DNA from 4 places in the Nonomuraea sp. NPDC050643 genome. Region 4 is predicted to be linked to each of the others. Evidence: riboswitches for the same ligand, from Rfam matches in the RefSeq annotation. Region 4 holds a riboswitch; each other region holds the start of a gene.
What was found. A riboswitch is a leader RNA that binds a small molecule or an ion and turns the genes downstream of it on or off. The one in region 4 is predicted to bind cyclic di-AMP.
Positions count from the first base shown of each region.

Region 1: linked by a shared signal. The riboswitch ahead of AB0I15_RS40805 (NlpC/P60 family protein) and the one ahead of AB0I15_RS00905 (C40 family peptidase) in region 4 are both predicted to bind cyclic di-AMP.
Region 2: linked by a shared signal. The riboswitch ahead of AB0I15_RS01935 (hypothetical protein) and the one ahead of AB0I15_RS00905 (C40 family peptidase) in region 4 are both predicted to bind cyclic di-AMP.
Region 3: linked by a shared signal. The riboswitch ahead of AB0I15_RS23735 (hypothetical protein) and the one ahead of AB0I15_RS00905 (C40 family peptidase) in region 4 are both predicted to bind cyclic di-AMP.

Region 1 is NZ_JBFAIM010000041.1:109,134-113,314, forward strand. Features, by position in the region: gene lysX (bifunctional lysylphosphatidylglycerol synthetase/lysine--tRNA ligase LysX) at 1-12, shown strand, start outside; gene AB0I15_RS40795 (cytochrome P450) at 29-1,111, opposite strand; gene AB0I15_RS40800 (LuxR C-terminal-related transcriptional regulator) at 1,419-1,631, shown strand; gene AB0I15_RS40805 (NlpC/P60 family protein) at 1,659-2,588, opposite strand; cyclic di-AMP (ydaO/yuaA leader) riboswitch at 2,708-2,858, opposite strand; gene AB0I15_RS40810 (amino-acid N-acetyltransferase) at 3,134-3,703, shown strand; gene AB0I15_RS40815 (RDD family protein) at 3,789-4,181, shown strand, end outside.
Region 2 is NZ_JBFAIM010000001.1:429,363-433,543, forward strand. Features, by position in the region: gene AB0I15_RS01920 (rod shape-determining protein) at 1-106, opposite strand, end outside; gene AB0I15_RS01925 (class I SAM-dependent methyltransferase) at 208-774, shown strand; gene AB0I15_RS01930 (DUF5302 domain-containing protein) at 842-1,042, shown strand; cyclic di-AMP (ydaO/yuaA leader) riboswitch at 1,203-1,336, shown strand; gene AB0I15_RS01935 (hypothetical protein) at 1,553-2,296, shown strand; gene AB0I15_RS01940 (alpha/beta fold hydrolase) at 2,333-3,178, shown strand; gene AB0I15_RS01945 (hypothetical protein) at 3,228-3,599, opposite strand; gene AB0I15_RS01950 (roadblock/LC7 domain-containing protein) at 3,630-4,028, opposite strand; gene AB0I15_RS01955 (hypothetical protein) at 4,058-4,181, opposite strand, start outside.
Region 3 is NZ_JBFAIM010000017.1:17,514-21,694, forward strand. Features, by position in the region: gene AB0I15_RS23725 (DeoR/GlpR family DNA-binding transcription regulator) at 271-1,050, shown strand; gene galT (galactose-1-phosphate uridylyltransferase) at 1,047-2,126, shown strand; cyclic di-AMP (ydaO/yuaA leader) riboswitch at 2,195-2,338, shown strand; gene AB0I15_RS23735 (hypothetical protein) at 2,344-3,330, shown strand; gene AB0I15_RS23740 (M50 family metallopeptidase) at 3,405-4,181, opposite strand, start outside.
Region 4 is NZ_JBFAIM010000001.1:202,901-207,081, reverse strand. Features, by position in the region: gene AB0I15_RS00915 (branched-chain amino acid aminotransferase) at 1-66, opposite strand, end outside; gene AB0I15_RS00910 (3-isopropylmalate dehydrogenase) at 291-1,337, opposite strand; cyclic di-AMP (ydaO/yuaA leader) riboswitch at 1,437-1,577, shown strand; gene AB0I15_RS00905 (C40 family peptidase) at 1,773-2,177, shown strand; gene AB0I15_RS00900 (SSI family serine proteinase inhibitor) at 2,364-2,753, opposite strand; gene AB0I15_RS00895 (class I SAM-dependent methyltransferase) at 2,860-3,675, shown strand; gene serA (phosphoglycerate dehydrogenase) at 4,145-4,181, opposite strand, start outside.

The sequences.
Region 1 (4,181 bases), on a different contig from region 4:
CCCACCCACTGAGCGCCGCGGGGGCGTCTCACGGCATGAGCCGCCCCCGCCGGCCCGGCAGTCTCGCCAGCCCGCGCAGCACCACATTCGCCTTGTACGGCGGCTCCGCCTCGGTCAGTTCCAGCTCCGGCGCCGCCCTGGCCAGCGCGGAGAGCGCGATCTCGCCCTCCATCCTGGCCAGCGTCGCCCCCAGGCAGAAGTGGATGCCCAGCCCGAACGCCACGTGCCGCCCGGGATCCCGCGCCACGTCGAACCGGTCCGGATCGGGGAACACGGCGGGGTCGCGATTGGCCGCGCCTATCAGGGCGACCACCGGGGTGTCCTTCGGCACCGGCACACCGCCGAGCGTCGTGTCCTCCAGCGCGACCCTGGAGGTGAGCTGGACCGGCGGGTCGTACCTGAGCACCTCCTCGACCACCTGTTTGGGCCGATCGGCCGCGTGGCGCAGCAGGCCGCGCCCGGCCAGGTGCAGCACCCCGTTGCCGATGAGGTTGACGGTCGTCTCGTGGCCGGCCACGAGCAGCAGCACACAGGTGGCCAGTAACTCGGCCTCCGTCAACCCCTCGACGCCCGCCAGGGCGCTCAGGAGGTCCTCTCCGGGCCGCTCCCGCCGTAATGTGAGCAGCCCTCGGAAGTAGTCGCGAAACTCCCTTCCGGCCCGGCCGCTTTCCGATACGAGGTCGTCTGTAAGCATCGGGTCAAGTCCGCGAGCCAGGGTCTCACTCCAGCCGCGGAAACGTTCATGGTCCTCCGGGGGCACCCCGAGCATCTCGCTGATCACCATGACCGGCAGCGGGTATGCCAAACCGGACACGAGGTCGGCCTCATCCGACAGCCCGTCGATCAGCCCGGCGGTGATCGCCTCGACGCGGGGGCGGAGCCGTTCGAGCATGCGCGGGGTGAACGCCCTGCTGACCAGCCCCCGCAGCCTGGTGTGGTCGGGCGGGTCCATCCAGAGGAACGATTCGACGGGCTGACCTGGCTCTCTGTTGCTCAGGGGGCTGGAGCCGCGGCCGAACCGGGGGTCGCGCAGGAGCGTCGTACAGAGGTCGTGGGTGGTGGCGACGAGTAACCCCGCACGCGTGGGGAAGATCGCGCCACGCGCGCTCATCTCGCGATAACCGGCATAAGGATCACGCAGAAATTCCGGATTGAACGGATCAAAACCCAGCACATCCACTGGGCTCTTTGACAATGGATCCGCCGTTCCGGAAGGCTCCATGAGATCGCTCATCCGAGGCCGACCTGTCCCGACATATGGCGAGTACGTCATATATAACGGATCATGTCAATAGACCTCGTCAAGCACGGAGATTATCGTGCTTGACGACCTTTCCAAGATGCGTTTACGGTCTGCGAGGAGCAACTTTGGCCCGGTCGAGAGGCCCAAGTTCTGCTGTTGGGGGGGAGGGCTCCCGATGGATGTGCTCACTGAAGGCGTTGAGCTGAGCCATGCGGATTTGGCGTTACTGGCGGAGCTGGCCAAAGGAGTTACGGTCGATCGGGTGGGCAGACGTCTGGATATCAGCGGACGCACAGTACGCCGAAGATTACGGTGCATCTGCGACCGTATCGGCGTTGCCACGGCGATCGAGGCCGTGGCGTGGGCTGCCCGCCGCCAGTTGATCTAACGGCGTCCGGTTACGGGGAAAGCGTTCTCAGTCGGCGATGCGCACCGCGCCGGCGAACGGCCGCCGGGCGATCGAGGCGATCCGTACGACGTCACCCGTCTGCGGGGCGTGCACCATCATGCCGCCGCCGAGGTAGATGCCGACGTGATGCAGGTCGCTGTAGAAGAACACCAGGTCGCCCGGCCGTAGCTCGGAGCGGTCGATGTGCCTGCCCGCGGTCCACTGGCTGCCGGTGTAGTGGGGCAGTGAGATGCCCACCTGCTGGTAGGCGGCCATGACCAGACCGGAGCAGTCGTAGGAGCTGGGACCTTCCGCGCCCCAGACGTACGGCTTGAGCTGCTGCGTGAGCGCCCACCGCGCCGCCTGGGCCGCCTTGCCGCCGCCGGCGATCGGCAGATTGACGCGCGTCGCCCGGGTGCCGGGACGGCCGGCCTCGCCCAGGGCTCGCCTGAACAGGTTGCTCTCGACCTTGGTGACCAGCTTGGTGATCTTGTCGCGCTTGGTGTCGAGCTCGGTGACGAGCTTCTGGACCTCCGCGATGCGCGACTTGGCGCCCGACCTGGCGCGCTCGGCGGTCTCCCTGGCCTTGGTGACCTGGCTGAGCTCCTGGCCCTGCTGCTGCTCGAGCACGTACGTGGTCGCGGCGCGGTCGAGGAAGGTGTCGGGGTCCTCGGCGGAGGTGAAGGCCAGCACCCTGCCCAGGCCGCCGGTCATGTAGGCGTTCTGGGCCAGCATGGCGACCTTGGCGTGCTTGGCCGCGAGGTCGGCCTCGCTGGTCGACAGCGTCTTCTCCGCAGCCTCGGCCGCCTTCTTGGCGGTCTTGAGCTTCTCCCGCTGGTCGTTGTACTGCTCGGCCAGCGTCTCGATGTCGACGTGCAGCTTCTCGACCTGCTTGGCCATGTCCTGGAGGGAGGGCTTGGGGTCCGCGGACGCCGAACCGACGGGAACGGCGATCATTAACGCGGCGACTGTGAGACTCGCCACACCCAAGCGGTATGGCCGCCGAACTCGTTCATGAGGGCGGGCGTGTTCGCCCGCCGACTTCCCCTCACGACCGAGCGTGCCCTTCACCAACCAGCTCCTCTCATCGACGCCTACCGGGTTAGCTGACGGGTTCGGGCCGGAGCAGCCCTACCGAATGATCTCGGATTCACCCCATTGACGGCGTTGGAGGTCGCCGTCGGCGGTTCCCCGGCTCTCCTTGCGGAGATTGGGCGTGTTCCCCCCGCGACACGCGGGGAACATCGTCGCTGGACACTAATGCACTCCGGGTTCGTGCTCAACCACAACTGCCGAGTCTGTAGAGGTTTCACAACTGAAGGGTCACAAGGTGATCTCGTGCACACCCGTGCAGAACAGACTTTATGTCCCTCTTTGCCCTTGCATCTGCCGAACGCAGGTTCTCGTCGGCCGCGCGCCCATCTGACCAAGAGATGCCACAGGATGGGCCGAGACATGGGCGTTAGGGCCGAACCGTAATGACATCTGTACTCTGGAGAGCCATGGAGCAGGTGGCCGAACTGACAGTGCCCGAGACCGCGGTCGTGGTCCGGCGTGCCCGCACGCCCGACGTGCGCACGGTCAGACGCCTGGTGGACACCTATGCGGGCGCGGGCCCGCGGCTCCTGGAGAAGGCCACCGTGACCCTGTACGAGGACGTACAGGAGTTCTGGGTGGCCGAGCGGGGCGGGCAGGTCGTCGGCTGCGGCGCGCTTCACGTGCTCTGGGAGGATCTCGCGGAGGTCCGCACCGTGGCCGTGGATCCCGATAGCCGTGGCATGGGCGTCGGCCACCGGATCGTCTCGGCGCTGATACAGCACGCGAAGGATCTGGGTCTGCGACGTGTATTCTGTCTAACTTTTGAGGTCGACTTCTTCGCCAGGCACGGCTTTCGCCAGATTCAGGGCACGCCGGTCTCGCCTGAGGTGTACGCCGAACTCCTGGCCTCGTACGACGAGGGTGTGGCGGAGTTCCTCGACCTCGAACACGTCAAGCCGAACACCCTGGGCAACACCCGCATGCTGCTCCATCTGACATCGGGTGACGCGGACCTTGACCAGTTGGAAAGGTGATTGTTGATACCTATGTCGATACGTTGGGCAGCACAGGCATGTGTCCTGACACGTGCCACATGCGCACTCGAAGCGAGGTGACACGGTGAGCACCGGACAGCCGCCGTACCCACAGGACGAATCCGGCGAGAATTCTGCGCCCGCCAATCCCTGGCAGCAGAACACGGGCCGCCACCCCGGCGAGCCCGACCCCGACGCGACTGTGATCGGCTACCGGGCGGACGATGCCTACGGGCAACAGCCCCAGTACGGACAGCAGGGCTATGGCCAGCAGCAGCAGGGCTATGGCCAGCAACAGGGTTACGGCCAGCAGCCCCAGTACGGGCAGCAGCAGGGCTACGGACAGCAGCAGCAGTCCCAGCCCGACTACGGCCAGCAGCAGTATGGTCAGCAACCGCAGTCCCAGGCGGACTACGGTCAGCAATATGGCAATGCGGCGGGGCAGCAGGGCTACGGCCAGCAACCCCAGTCGGGCCAG
Region 2 (4,181 bases), 230 kb from region 4:
GCGTTACCGCCGACGGCTCGTCGAGCACGATTCCCTTACGCCTGACGTAGATCCGGGTGCTCGCCGCACCGAGATCCATCGCCAGGTCACGACCCAGGAGACTCATCGGCGGACCGGGGGCTCGACCATCATGTTCCGCTGTATTTCCCGAGCCGCTCCAACACAACACCAGGAGAATGGAACGGATCCACCGCGTAAGGTACAGCCGTGCTCGACTACGACCTCGAGGCCGAACGTTACGACGAGACCCGCGGCGGGCTCGCGCGCGCCACCGCCGCCGCGGAGGCCGTGCGCGCGCTGATCCCCGGCGGCACGCTGCTCGACGTCGCGTGCGGCACCGGGCTGGTAACCCGCGAGCTGGCCGGCCGGGGCCTGCGGGTGCTCGGCGTCGACGCCTCGGCGGGCATGGCGCGCGTCGCCGCCGGCCGGATACGCGTGGCGCTCGGCGACAGCCGCAGGCTGCCGGTACGCGACGGATCGGTCGACGCGGTCACCACGATCTGGCTGCTGCACCTGCTCGACGACGCCCGCCCGGTGATCGCCGAGGCCGCCCGCGTGCTGCGGCCGGGCGGCGTCTACGTCACGACCGTCGACAAACGCGCCGCGCACGGCCCCGGCGGCCGGCCCGACCCGCCCGACCGGGCCGCCCTGGTCGTCGCGGCGGCGGCCGGGCACGGCCTGCGAGCTGCGGGGGAGGCCGAGTTCGTGGGGCACGGGCAGGGGCGTTCCGGCCCCGATCCGGTGTTCCGCCTCCTGGCGTTCGGCCGGGTCTGAGGCCGGTTTCGCGTCATAAGCGGGGTCATGCGAAGCTGTGATTGTCCCCAACACCATGGAGGTCCTCATGGCGGAATCACCGGAGCCGGAAGTCAGCGAAACTCCCGAGGACGAGCTGAAGCGCAAGTTCCGCGAAGCACTGGAGCGTAAGCGCAACCAGCACGCGGACTCGGGCGCGGGTGGCAGGGGCGTCGACCCATCGAAGATCCACGGGGCGCACGGTCCGGCTGCGAGTAAGAGATCATTCAGGCGCAAGAGCGGCGGCTGAGGCTGGAATTCACGGGGGTACGGCATGCCGTGCCCCCTCTTGCTTTACCTATATAGGTAGATCTTCTACTCTTTGATACGAAAAGTTTGCGTTTGTCCGATTCGGTAGTTAGAGTGAACGCCATTACCAGCCGGTGACCTAGTCCTTACCCAAGAAGGACAGCCGGTTGGCGCCGAATCCCGAAGCTCGGGAACCGGGGAACCACCTCACTGGGGTGAATCCGGCCACGTGCCGGTAGGGCATCTCCACGCCCGAACCCGTCAGCTAACCCGGTAGGCGTGATGGAGAGGACACTTTACTTAATGGACCACCGCGTCGTACCCCCAGACAACGCCGTGCCGGCCGCCGCCCGCTGAGCGGCCCCCTTCCCAAGGCTTGTTCTTGCGCTCCACATAGCACTGTTGGGCGTTCTGCCCTGCTATGCCCCCACCTTTTCGGAGCGCAATTCCCCTGTCCCCCCGTGAAGGGCTTTAACTTTTCATGTCTTGTTCTGGCCTGCGTGCCCTCGCCATGCTTACCGCCTCCACCGTCGGTGCGCTGACCATCGCCGGGACGGCCGCCCACGCCGACTCCGACACTGACGAGAAGATCCTGCTCAAGGGCTCCACCACCGCGTCGTACTTCTGGGACGACTCCTCCGGCCGCGCCGGGGACACGGGCCTGCCCGCCAGTGGCAAGCCCATGCAGAAGGGCCTGGCCGCCAGCCCGAGCTGGCCGCTGCTGACCGAGGGCTACGTGGTCTACAAGGGCAAGAAGATGCCCTTCTTCGTCGGTGACCGCGGCCCCGGAGTCCCCTCCAACCGCGGCATCATGCTGGACCTCGACGCCAAGACCTTCGCCGACCTGACGGGCGGCTCCTTCAACTCCAGCACGCTGGGCGTGGACGGCGTCGGCGGCCAGGGCCACATCAAGGTCGACTACGTCATCACCAAGTGGGGCGACGGCGTGGGCAAGAAGAACTATCCGGTCGCCTTCTCCACCGGCGCCTGGTCCAAGCGGGACAACAACCCGGCCAAGCCCCCGCAGATCCTGGCCGAGGAGAAGCCTGCGGAAGAGAGCGCTCCGCAGGGTGGCGGCATCGCCATCGAGGCTCCCGCCCAGGACGGCGGCGGGGTCACCGAAGCGGCCGCTCCCCAGGGCGAGCCCCAGGAGGCGAGCGTGGTGGGCGGCGCGCTCATGGCCGGCGCCCTCGCCATGGCGGGCGGCGGCGCGGTGCTCGGCGGCGAGCGCCTGCGCAGGCTCGTCAAGCGCTGACTTTACGAGGCCGGACTAGAATGCCATTCTAGTTCCGTGACCACCCGCGTAGCCGTCAACGGCATCGAAATCGCCTACGAGAGCTTCGGCTCGCCCACAGGGCGGCCCCTGCTCCTCATCATGGGGCTCGGCGCACAGCTCATCCACTGGGACGAACGGCTCTGCGAGCTCCTGGCGGAGCAGGGACACCACGTCGTACGGTTCGACAACCGCGACACGGGCCTGTCCACGCACCTCCACGACCACGGTGTTCCCTCGACGGGATCGCCGTCGCCGTACCTGCTGGACGACCTGGCCGACGACACCGCCGGGCTCATGGACGCCCTCGGCTGGAGCTCGGCCCACGTGGTCGGCGCGTCGATGGGCGGGATGATCGCCCAGACGCTGGCCATCCGGCACCCGGCGCGGCTGCTGACGCTGACCTCCATCATGTCCACGCCGGGCCCGGCGATCGCGCCGCCCGCGGAGGCCGCCGCCACGGTCCTCATGACCAGGCCCCCGGCCGACCGCGAGGCCGTGCTGGCGCAGGCCGTGCGGACGTGGTCGGTCATCGGCTCGCCGGGCTACGAGCTGGACCGGGAGAAGATCGTCATGATGGCCGGGCTGGCCTTCGACCGCTGTTTCGACCCGGCGGGCACCGCCCGGCAACTGGCCGCCATCATGGCGTCGGGAGACCGTACGGAGGCGCTGGCCGGCGTACGCGTGCCCACGCTGGTGCTGCACGGTGAGGCGGACCTGCTCGTCCCGCTCGCGGGCGGCCAGGCGACGGCGGCGGCCATTCCGGGGGCCCGGCTGGTGACGTATCCGGGGATGGGCCACGACCTGCCCGCGGCGCTCTGGCCCGACATCGTCGCGGAGATCACGAAGCTGACCGGCGCGTGAGCATGGCGACGGCCCGCGACCGGGCGGGCACGGGCCGTCGCGGGCCTGGTCAGACCTCCAGTTTCTCCTCGATGGCGCGCATCTGGTGCCGGGCCATCGCCAGGTTCGCGCGTCCGCGGTCGAGCGCCAGGTAGAGGAACAACCCCTTGCCACCGCGCCCCGAGATGGGACGGATGATGTGGTATTGCCCGCTCAGCGTGATCAGGATGTCCTCGATGCTGTCCTTGAGACCCAGCGAGTCCATCGTGCGGAGTTTGGCCTTGACCACCTCCGTGTTACCGGCCGCGGCGACCTGGAGATCCAGGTCTTTGGAGCCGCCGAGCGTGCCCAGTGCCATGCCGCTGCCATGATCGACGACGGCCGCGCCCACCGCGCCGTCGATCGCCAGCATCTCCTTGAGAGAGACGTCCATGCCTGCCATGTTTCTTCCTCCCTTTCTGCCTGGAACGGTTCAGTGCTTGCGTGCTGCGACGGCGGCCACTCCGGCAGCCGTCTTCCTGCCCTCCAGCCGCAGCAGCCCGACGTTCGCGCCGGGTCCGGCCAGGACCGTGAGGACGATGGTGGGGCCGGCGGCGTAGAAGGCCACGAAACCGGCGGTGCCGGAGATGAGGGTCTCCTCGAACGCTCCCTGGCCGGTGATGATCAGCATCCGCCTGCTCATCGCGAGCAGCGCCGCCGACAGCGCCGCGGCCTGCTCGGCGGAGTCTCCCGCGGCCTCTCCCGCCGCGTCCTCCCCGAAGTCGCAGGCGATCTGCAGGCCGTCCACGGTGCAGGCGACGCTTCCGTTCACGCCCGGGGTGCGCTCGCGCAGGAGCGCCATCTCCTCCAGAACCTCTTGCCGTAACTCCACCCGTGGCCTCCTCCTGAGTGAGGGGAACCTCACGACAGCTCCTCGAGCGCCTTCTTCAGCCGCATCAGCAGCGCCAGGTCGGTTGGATCACCCGTTATGGGCGGGCCCAGCGGCAGGGCCGGCGCCCCGGGATCGTGGGGCGGCCGCGCGTGC
Region 3 (4,181 bases), on a different contig from region 4:
TCGCCTTCTTCTTCTTGCGTGCCTTGCCCTTGCGTGCTCGCCTGGCCATAAGCTCGCCTCCGATGTCCGGCCGGCTCAACGACGCCGGTTGAATGAGTGCCGGTTGAATGGTGTCGCCGGCCAGTGCCGCCGTCAGGCGACGCTGATCGACCGCACCATGAGCCCCCAACGTCCCTCTCCCCGTTGACCAGCGCAAGCAGTCCACGACGAACTAACATTCCCCAACAATTCCGTGTCATAATTTGGTGGAATCTGTTGGAAGGGGCGGACGTGCTCGCACAGCAGCGTCAGCAGACGATCCTCGAACGCGTGCGCAGCAACGGCGGCGTCCGGGTGGCCGATCTCGTACGCGAGCTCGGCGTCTCCGACATGACCATCCGCCGCGACCTCGAGGTGCTGGCCGAGCGCGGCCTGCTGGAGAAGGTGCACGGCGGCGCGACCGCCCTGGGCCCCGGCTCGACCGAGGAGCCCGGCTTCACCGCCAAGTCCGCCCGCCAGCAGCAGGAGAAAGAGGCCATCGCGCGGCGCGCGGCCCAGCTCGTCCGGCCGGGGACGGCCGTGGCCCTGTCCGCCGGCACCACGACGTGGGCGCTGGCCCACCATCTGATCGGCATGCCCGACCTGACCGTGATCACGAACTCGATCCCCGTCGCCGAGGTCTTCCACCGCAACCCGCGCGCCGACCGTACGGTCGTGCTGACCGGGGGCGTGCGCACGCCGTCCGACGCCCTGGTCGGCCCCGTGGCCGTGTCCGCGATCCGCCGGCTGCACGTGGACACGCTCTTCCTCGGCGTGCACGGGATGAGCGTGCGGGCCGGGTTCACCACGCCCAACCTGCTCGAGTCGGAGACCGACAGAGAGCTGGTCACCGCCGCGCACCGGCTGGTCGTCCCCGCCGACCACACCAAGTGGAACACCGTCGGCATCAGCACCATCGCCGAGCTGACCGAGGCCGACGTGGTCATCAGCGACGCGGGGCTGCCCGAGGACGCACGCACTGAGCTGGCCGAACGGGCCGGAGAACTGATCATCGCGGAGGGCTCGCCTTGAAACGCACCATCACCCACCTGGCCGACGGCCGAGAGCTGATCTACTTCGACCGGCGCGACGACGCCGACAGGAGCGCGATCGACCGACGGACGCTCGAGCCCCGGCCGGTGGCGTCCGAGCTGCGTTACGACCCGCTGACGGAGGAGTGGGTCGCGATCGCCGGGCACCGGCAGACGCGGACGTTCCTGCCGACCGGTGGCACCGCCGAGTGCCCGCTGTGCCCGTCGTCGGACGATCGCTCGACGGAGATCCCGGCGTACGACTACGACGTGGTGACGTTCGAAAACCGCTTCCCCTCCTTTTCTGGAAATTTTGGGACTTATCAGGATGTCGGCGGTCTGAGTGAGGTCCGTCCGGCTGTGGGGCGGTGTGAGGTGGTGTGCTTCACCTCTGACCACTCCTCCTCCTTCTCCCGGCTCCCCGACGCCCAGGTGGAGCTGGTCATGGAGGCGTGGGCCGACCGCACGGCCGAGCTGTCCGGGATCGAGGGCGTGGAGCAGGTGTTCTGCTTCGAGAACCGGGGCGAGGAGATCGGCATCACGATCTCCCATCCGCACGGCCAGATCTACGCCTACCCCTACGTCACGCCCAGGACCAAGCTGCAACTCGGCGCGGCCTCCCGGTACAAGGGCCCCGGCAACCTGTTCGCCGACGTGCTGGCCGCCGAGCGGGCGGCCGGGACCCGGGTGGTGGCCACGAACGAGCTGTGGACGGCCTTCGTGCCGGCCGCCGCGCGGTGGCCGTTCGAGGTGCACGTGTATCCGCACCGGCAGATGCCCGATCTGGCGGCGCTCACGGAGGAGGAGCGGGCTGCCTTCGCCCCGCTGTACACCTCGGTGCTGCGGGCGTTCGACGGGCTGTTCGGCGTCGTGATGCCGTACATCTCGGCGTGGCACCAGGCGCCCGTGCGGCAGGACCGGGAGCTGGCGTACCTGCATCTGGAGCTGTTCAGCGTCCGGCGGGCGCCGAACAAGCTGAAGTTCCTGGCGGGCTCGGAGTCCGCGATGGGCGCCTTCGTGAACGACGTGCTGCCGGAGGAGGCCGCCCGCATGCTTCGATCACAAGTAGATCACTAATAGATTTCTACTTAAGGTCGCATGACTCGTGATCTACCACTAATATCCCCATATGCACCGACCGTAACGGTCGTTGCACGCCTAATCCCGGGCGCGTCACCCGGGAGCCGGGGACCCAATCCGCACCTGGGGTGAATCCACTTCGGTGGTAGGGCCGCAGCCTCCCATGCCCGAACCCGTCAGCTAACCCGGTCGGCAGAGGGAGAGGAACACCTACGTGGCGGCTTCGTCCCCCGCGAGTCTTGCCATCTGTCTCATCACCGCCACCGCCTTCGCCGCCCTCCCGGCGACCGCGGCGTCGGCCTCCATAACAGCACCGGCCGCGGTGCAGTCCGCCCCCAAACCCTCGGAATCCCAGCTTCGCGCCCAGCTCAAGCGGCTCAACACCAAGGTCGACAAGCTGATCGAGAAGTACAACCTCAAGCGTGTCGAGCTGGCCAAGGCGCAGGAGGCCGCCAAGGCGGCGAAGGCCAGGCTGGCCACCGCCGAGCAGACGCTGGTGACCGCCGAGCAGCGGGTGGCCGAGATCGCCCGGCTGCGCTACCAGAACGCCGACGCCTCGCTGCCCGGCTTCATGCTTCCCGACAACAGCTCGAGCGCGGCCCTGCTCGAACAGCTCACGGCCGAGCAACAGGCCGTCGTGCAGAGCGTGGCCAAGGCCCGCGACGACAGGAAGAAGGCCAGCGAGGAGGCCGCGGCGCTGGCGGACAAGATCCGCGACGACGCGGCCGAGGTGACGAGGCAGCGCGACGACGCCGAGGACGTCATCAAGGACATCCGCGAGAAGCTGGAGGACCTGGTGCCGTTCGGGTCGGGCCGCAACACCGACGGCTCCTGGGCGCCCGAGCTGCCGAGCGGCACGGACAACATCACCTCCCGTACGCGGCTGATGAAGGCGCAGGTGGAGAAGAACTTCTCGCTGCCGTTCGACGTGGGCTGCTTCCGCTCCGGCTCGAGCGGCGAGCACCCGCTCGGGCGGGCGTGCGACTTCATGATGAGCACGGGCGGGTCGATGCCCAGCGCCGCCAACAACGCGCTCGGCGACCGGATCGCGGAATGGGCGATCAAGAACAAGGGCAAGCTCGGCCTCAAGTACGTGATCTGGAAGCAGCGCATCAACCACGGATCCGGCTGGCGCACGATGTCGGACCGGGGCAGCGTCACCGAGAACCACTACGACCACGTGCACATCTCGATGAACTGAGGCGGACGGCGGAAGGCCCCGCGGAACCGAGGGGTTCCGCGGGGCCTTCCGTCCGTTGTCGGCCGGGCCCGGGGTCAGTTGGTGAGCGTGAGCGGGTTGACCAGGTCGGCGTAGACCAGCAGGCCGGCCATGATCATCATCACGATCGCGATCGCGTACGTCAGCGGCAGCACCTTCGCGATGTCCACGTAAGCGGGCTCGGGCCGCCGCATGACCTTGGCGTAGCCCCGCTTGATGCCCTCCCACAGCCCGCCCGCGATGTGCCCGCCGTCGAGTGGCAGCAGCGGGATCAGGTTGAACATGCCGATGGCCAGGTTGAAGCCGGCCAGCAGGTTGACGAAGATGGCGATCTTCTTCTCGTTGGACAGGTCGGAGGCGAGGATCTCACCGCCCATGCGGCCCGCGCCGACCACGCCCACCGGGCCCTCGGGGTCGCGCTCCTCGCCCGAGAAGGCCGCGTGCCAGACGCCGACCATCTTCTCCGGCAGGTTGACCAGCGAGCCCGCCACCCTGGCCGTCAGCTCGCCCATGTAGCCGACGACCTGGCCGAGGCTCTGCTGCTGCATGACCTCGGTGGGCAGGACACCGAGGAAGCCGACGTTCTTGTCGACCTTCTCGGGGTCCTCGAGGTTGGGGCGGTCTTGGGCGATGAGCGTGACGTTGAGCGTCATCGGCTTGCCGTCGCGCTGGATGCCGAGTTGCACCGGGCCGGGGCCGTGGGAGCGGATCAGGCGGGTGGCGTCGGGCCAGGAGCCGATCGGCTTGGAGTCGAAGGAGACCAGGCGGTCACCCGGCTTCAGGCCCGCCTGGGCGGCGGGCGTGGGCTTGTCGGTGGCCTTGCACTCCGTGCG
Region 4 (4,181 bases):
CTCGGCCGCGGTGCGAGCGTGGTCGGATAGCTGCACGTCGAAGCTGAGCTTCTGAGCGATGGTCATGACGGCGGTCCTTCTCTCTGCGATCTACCGAAATCTACCGGAACCTGCCCACTGTCCGCGGATCTGCTGCGCGGAGCAGTCGTGCCCGGGAGGCAGTCCCGTACTTCCTATTGTCTCGCTATATGGGATGGCAAGTGGCCGATGGGGTGGTTGGTCCTTTTGGACGCGAAAAAGCGCCTGGCAGTCCTCGTCGGACCGCCAGGCGCGTTCGGAGCTAGGCGGCCCTAGCCGGATACTCGCGCGGTGATGTCGTCGCCGATCTCGTGGGTGGTGCGACCGGCCCAGCCGGTCAGGCGCTCCACGAGGTCGTCGGCGACCGCCTGCTCCACCTTGGCCGACTCGGCGTGCAGGCCGAGGTGGTCGAGGAGCATGGCGACGGACAGGATGGTCGCGGTGGGGTCGGCCTTGCCCTGGCCCGCGATGTCGGGCGCGCTGCCGTGGACCGGCTCGAACATGCTCGGCGTGGTCCGCTCGGGGTTGATGTTGCCGCTGGCCGCCAGGCCGATGCCGCCGGCGATGGCCGCCCCGAGGTCGGTGATGATGTCGCCGAACAGGTTGTCGGTGACGACCACGTCGAAGCGCTCAGGCTGGCTGACGAAGAACATCGAGGCCGCGTCGATGTGGCTGTAGTCGGTCGTGACCTCGGGGTATTCCTCGGCCACGCGGTTGACCGTGCGCTGCCACAGGTCGCCGGCGTAGGCGAGGACGTTCGTCTTGTGGACGAGGGTCAGCTTCTTGCGCGGGCGCGACTTGGCCTTCTCGAACGCGTAACGCACCACGCGCTCGACGCCGTAGGCGGTGTTGAGCGACTCCTGGGTGGCGATCTCGTACGGCGTGCCGCGCCGCATGGCGCCACCGGTGCCCGCGTAGAGGCCCTCGGTGCCCTCGCGGACGACGATCATGTCGATGTCCTCGGGCGGCGTGTCGGCCAGCGGGGTCTCGACGCCGGGGAACAGCTTGACCGGCCGCAGGTTGACGTAGTGGTCGAACTCGAACCGGAGGCGGAGCAGCAGGTCGCGCTCCAGGATGCCGGGCGGCACGCTCGGGTCGCCGACGGCGCCCAGCAGGATCGCGTCGAAGCCGCGCAACTCCTCGAGCACCGCGTCGGGCAGCGTCTCCCCGGTACGGTGATAGCGGGCGGCGCCCAGGTCATAGTGCGTGGGCTCGATCTTCGTGCCGACCGCTTCCAGGACCTTGAGTCCTTCGGCTACGACCTCGGTGCCGATGCCATCCCCAGGGATGACGGCCAGGCGGATGTTACGCGACTCCATGGGCGGTACCTTACCGGCTCGTCTCGACTGACGAACACACCATCTCATTTTTCGGACGCCCGGTTTTGTCCCTATTGCGACCTTTTGACCGTTTCGTTAGAGTCCATCGGGCCTAATCCACGCAGCCCTTGCGTGGAGCCGGGGACCCACTTTCCCCTGGGGCGAATCGGCAACCGCCGTAGGGCCGTCTTCCAGGCCCGAGCCCGTCAGCTAACCCGGCCGGCCTCGTGGAAGGACAGTGTTCTGTCTCGCATCGCCATCGGCCTGGCGGCGGGCGTCGCCGGGCTCATCCTGGCCAGCCCAGCCGCACAGGCGGCCCCTGACAAACAGGCGACCCCCGACAAAGACGTCACCACCCTGACCGGCGCCGAGATCCGGCGCATCCAGGCCAAGCGCGTCCCCACGCCGCCCTGGAAGGCCGCTCTCCACTACGCGATGACCAAACGCGGCATCCCGTACGTCTGGGGCGGCACCAGCGACCGGGGATACGACTGCTCGGGGCTCATGCTCCGGGCGTACGAGTCGGCGGGGATCGAACTGCCCCGCACCGCCCGCGAACAGTACGGGGCGTTCTCCCGGAAGATCGGCTGGGAGAACCTCAAGCCCGGCGACCTCGTCTTCTTCAGCAACCTGGGACACGTGGGGATGATCTCCAAGCCCGGGTTCATGGTGCACGCGCCGCGCAGCGGTGACGTGGTCAAGGAGGAGAAGCTTTCGAGCTGGCGCAGGGACGCCTTCGTGGGGGCGGTCCGGCCCGACCCCGCGGGTGTGCGCCGCTGGTCCAAGGTGCTGGAGAAACGCCGGGCCCCGGCTCCGGACATGCCCACCGCCACCCTCTGAGAACACACCCCCCAGATGAGAACACACCCCCAGAACACCACCCTCAGAACACCGCTCCGGGAACACCACCCTGAGAGCACCGCCCCGAGAACACCGCACTGAGAACACCGCACTGAGAACACCGCTCCGAGAAAGCCGCGAGCGGCCCCGCCTGGCGCGGGGCCGCTCGCCGGTCGCGCCGGGCGATCAGGGCACGATCGGGGCGGCCAGGTTGTCCGCGAAGCACGGGTTCGGGTAGGTCTCCTCGAAGTTCTTCGGCTCGCCGTAGAACACACCGCGGATCTTGACGTGGACCGGGTCGTAGATGCGCGGGCAGGCCACGTCCGGGCGGAACCTGAGCCGCTCCAGATCACCGCCGCTCCTGCGGAGCATGTCGCAGGCGGCGCCCGGGTCGGGGTGGCTGCCGTCGTCCGGGTCACAGGTCAGGAACCAGCGCTGCGCCGCGCCCTGGTGGTACTTCGTGATACTCAGCTCTCCCGCCTGCGCGTGGGCGGGCGCGGCGAGCAGGGCCGCGGCGGCCACGGCGGGCAGGGCCACGGCGGCGACGCGACGGATCGCGGTCAGGGAAGCGTGCATGGGGGACCTCCTCAGCGAACGGATACGCAGCGCGACGCTATCAGTACTCTCCGTGTCCGCGAGGAGAGGTGTCCGTAACCTCAGTCACGGACGTACCGTGGGAGGCATGTCACCCGAGAAGGTGCATCTGACCGAGGAGAAGGCGACCCTCCTCGCCACCCTGTACGGCAAGGCGCTCGACGCGCGCTCCCCCAACCCGATCCTGGGCGACCGGATGGCCGACGAAGTGATCGGCCGGATCGACCACGACTTCACCAAGACGGGCATCACCCCCAGCACCGCCGAGGCCGTCGCCCTCAGGGCCCGGTTCATGGACAGGTGGGCGGGCGAGTTCCTGGCCCGGCATCCGGAGGCCATCGTGCTGCAGCCGGGCTGCGGTCTCGACACGCGCGTCTTCCGGATGGACCCGCCGCCCTCGGTCCGCTGGTACGACCTCGACTATCCCGAGGTCATCGAGCTGCGCGAGCGGCTGTTCCCCGAGCGGCCCGGTTACACCATGATCGGCTCGTCGGCCACCGAGCTGGCCTGGCTGGAGCAGGTCCCCCGCGACGCTCCGGTGCTGGTCGTGGCCGAGGGCCTGCTCTACTACCTCGATCCGGCCGGAGGGCCGGAGCTCCTGCGGGCGATCGTGGAGCGCTTCCCCGGCGGCCAGTTGATCTTCGACGCCCTGAGCCGGCTCGGCCTGCGGCTGCAGAAGCTCAACAAGCCCGTCCAGAACGCCGGGGCCGCGGTCCACTGGGGCATCGACGGCCCGGCCGTTCTGGAGGCGATCCATCCGAGGCTGCGGTGCGTGTCGGCGGTGAGCGCGTTCGAGATCGACGGGTTCGAGGACCTGTCGAAGACCCACCGCGTCTCGGCCTGGATCGTCAAGGCCCTGCCGGGGATGAGGCGGTCGGCCGCCTTCTACCGGCTGGAGTTCTGAAGGACTGTCGGCTGGAGCCCTGAAGGGCTACCGGCCGGAGTTCTGCGGGGCGCCGCCGTTGTCGCGGCGGTCCAGCGCGATCTGCACGGCCTCGGCGGCCTCGTCCTGCTGGTCTTCGGCACGGTTCCAGGCATACATCTCGTACATGTGACTCATCTCATTTCGCGGGCGTGTCTCAGTGGGAAGCCGGACTCCGGTCGCGAATCCGACCGGGCCTGATCTCGTGGTCCGGGTCACGGACCGGACGAAGGGACTTGACGGCCGACGCGACGCCGCACACCGCGGCGAGTCGTCGACCTGCCCTAACAGGCCCCGCCGCGGCAGGTAATAAGTACGAGAACCTGGCGCATTACCGATAACAGTACCTGAGGCATCTCGTTGGATGTCCTAGTATCTCGCATGGTGAGACGCGAAGGGGCCGCCACCCTTTCCGGTGACGGCCCCCTTGTCGCGATGCCGCGAGGAGAGGTCAGTCCTCCAGGTCGACCGTGCGGCCGCTCTCGGCG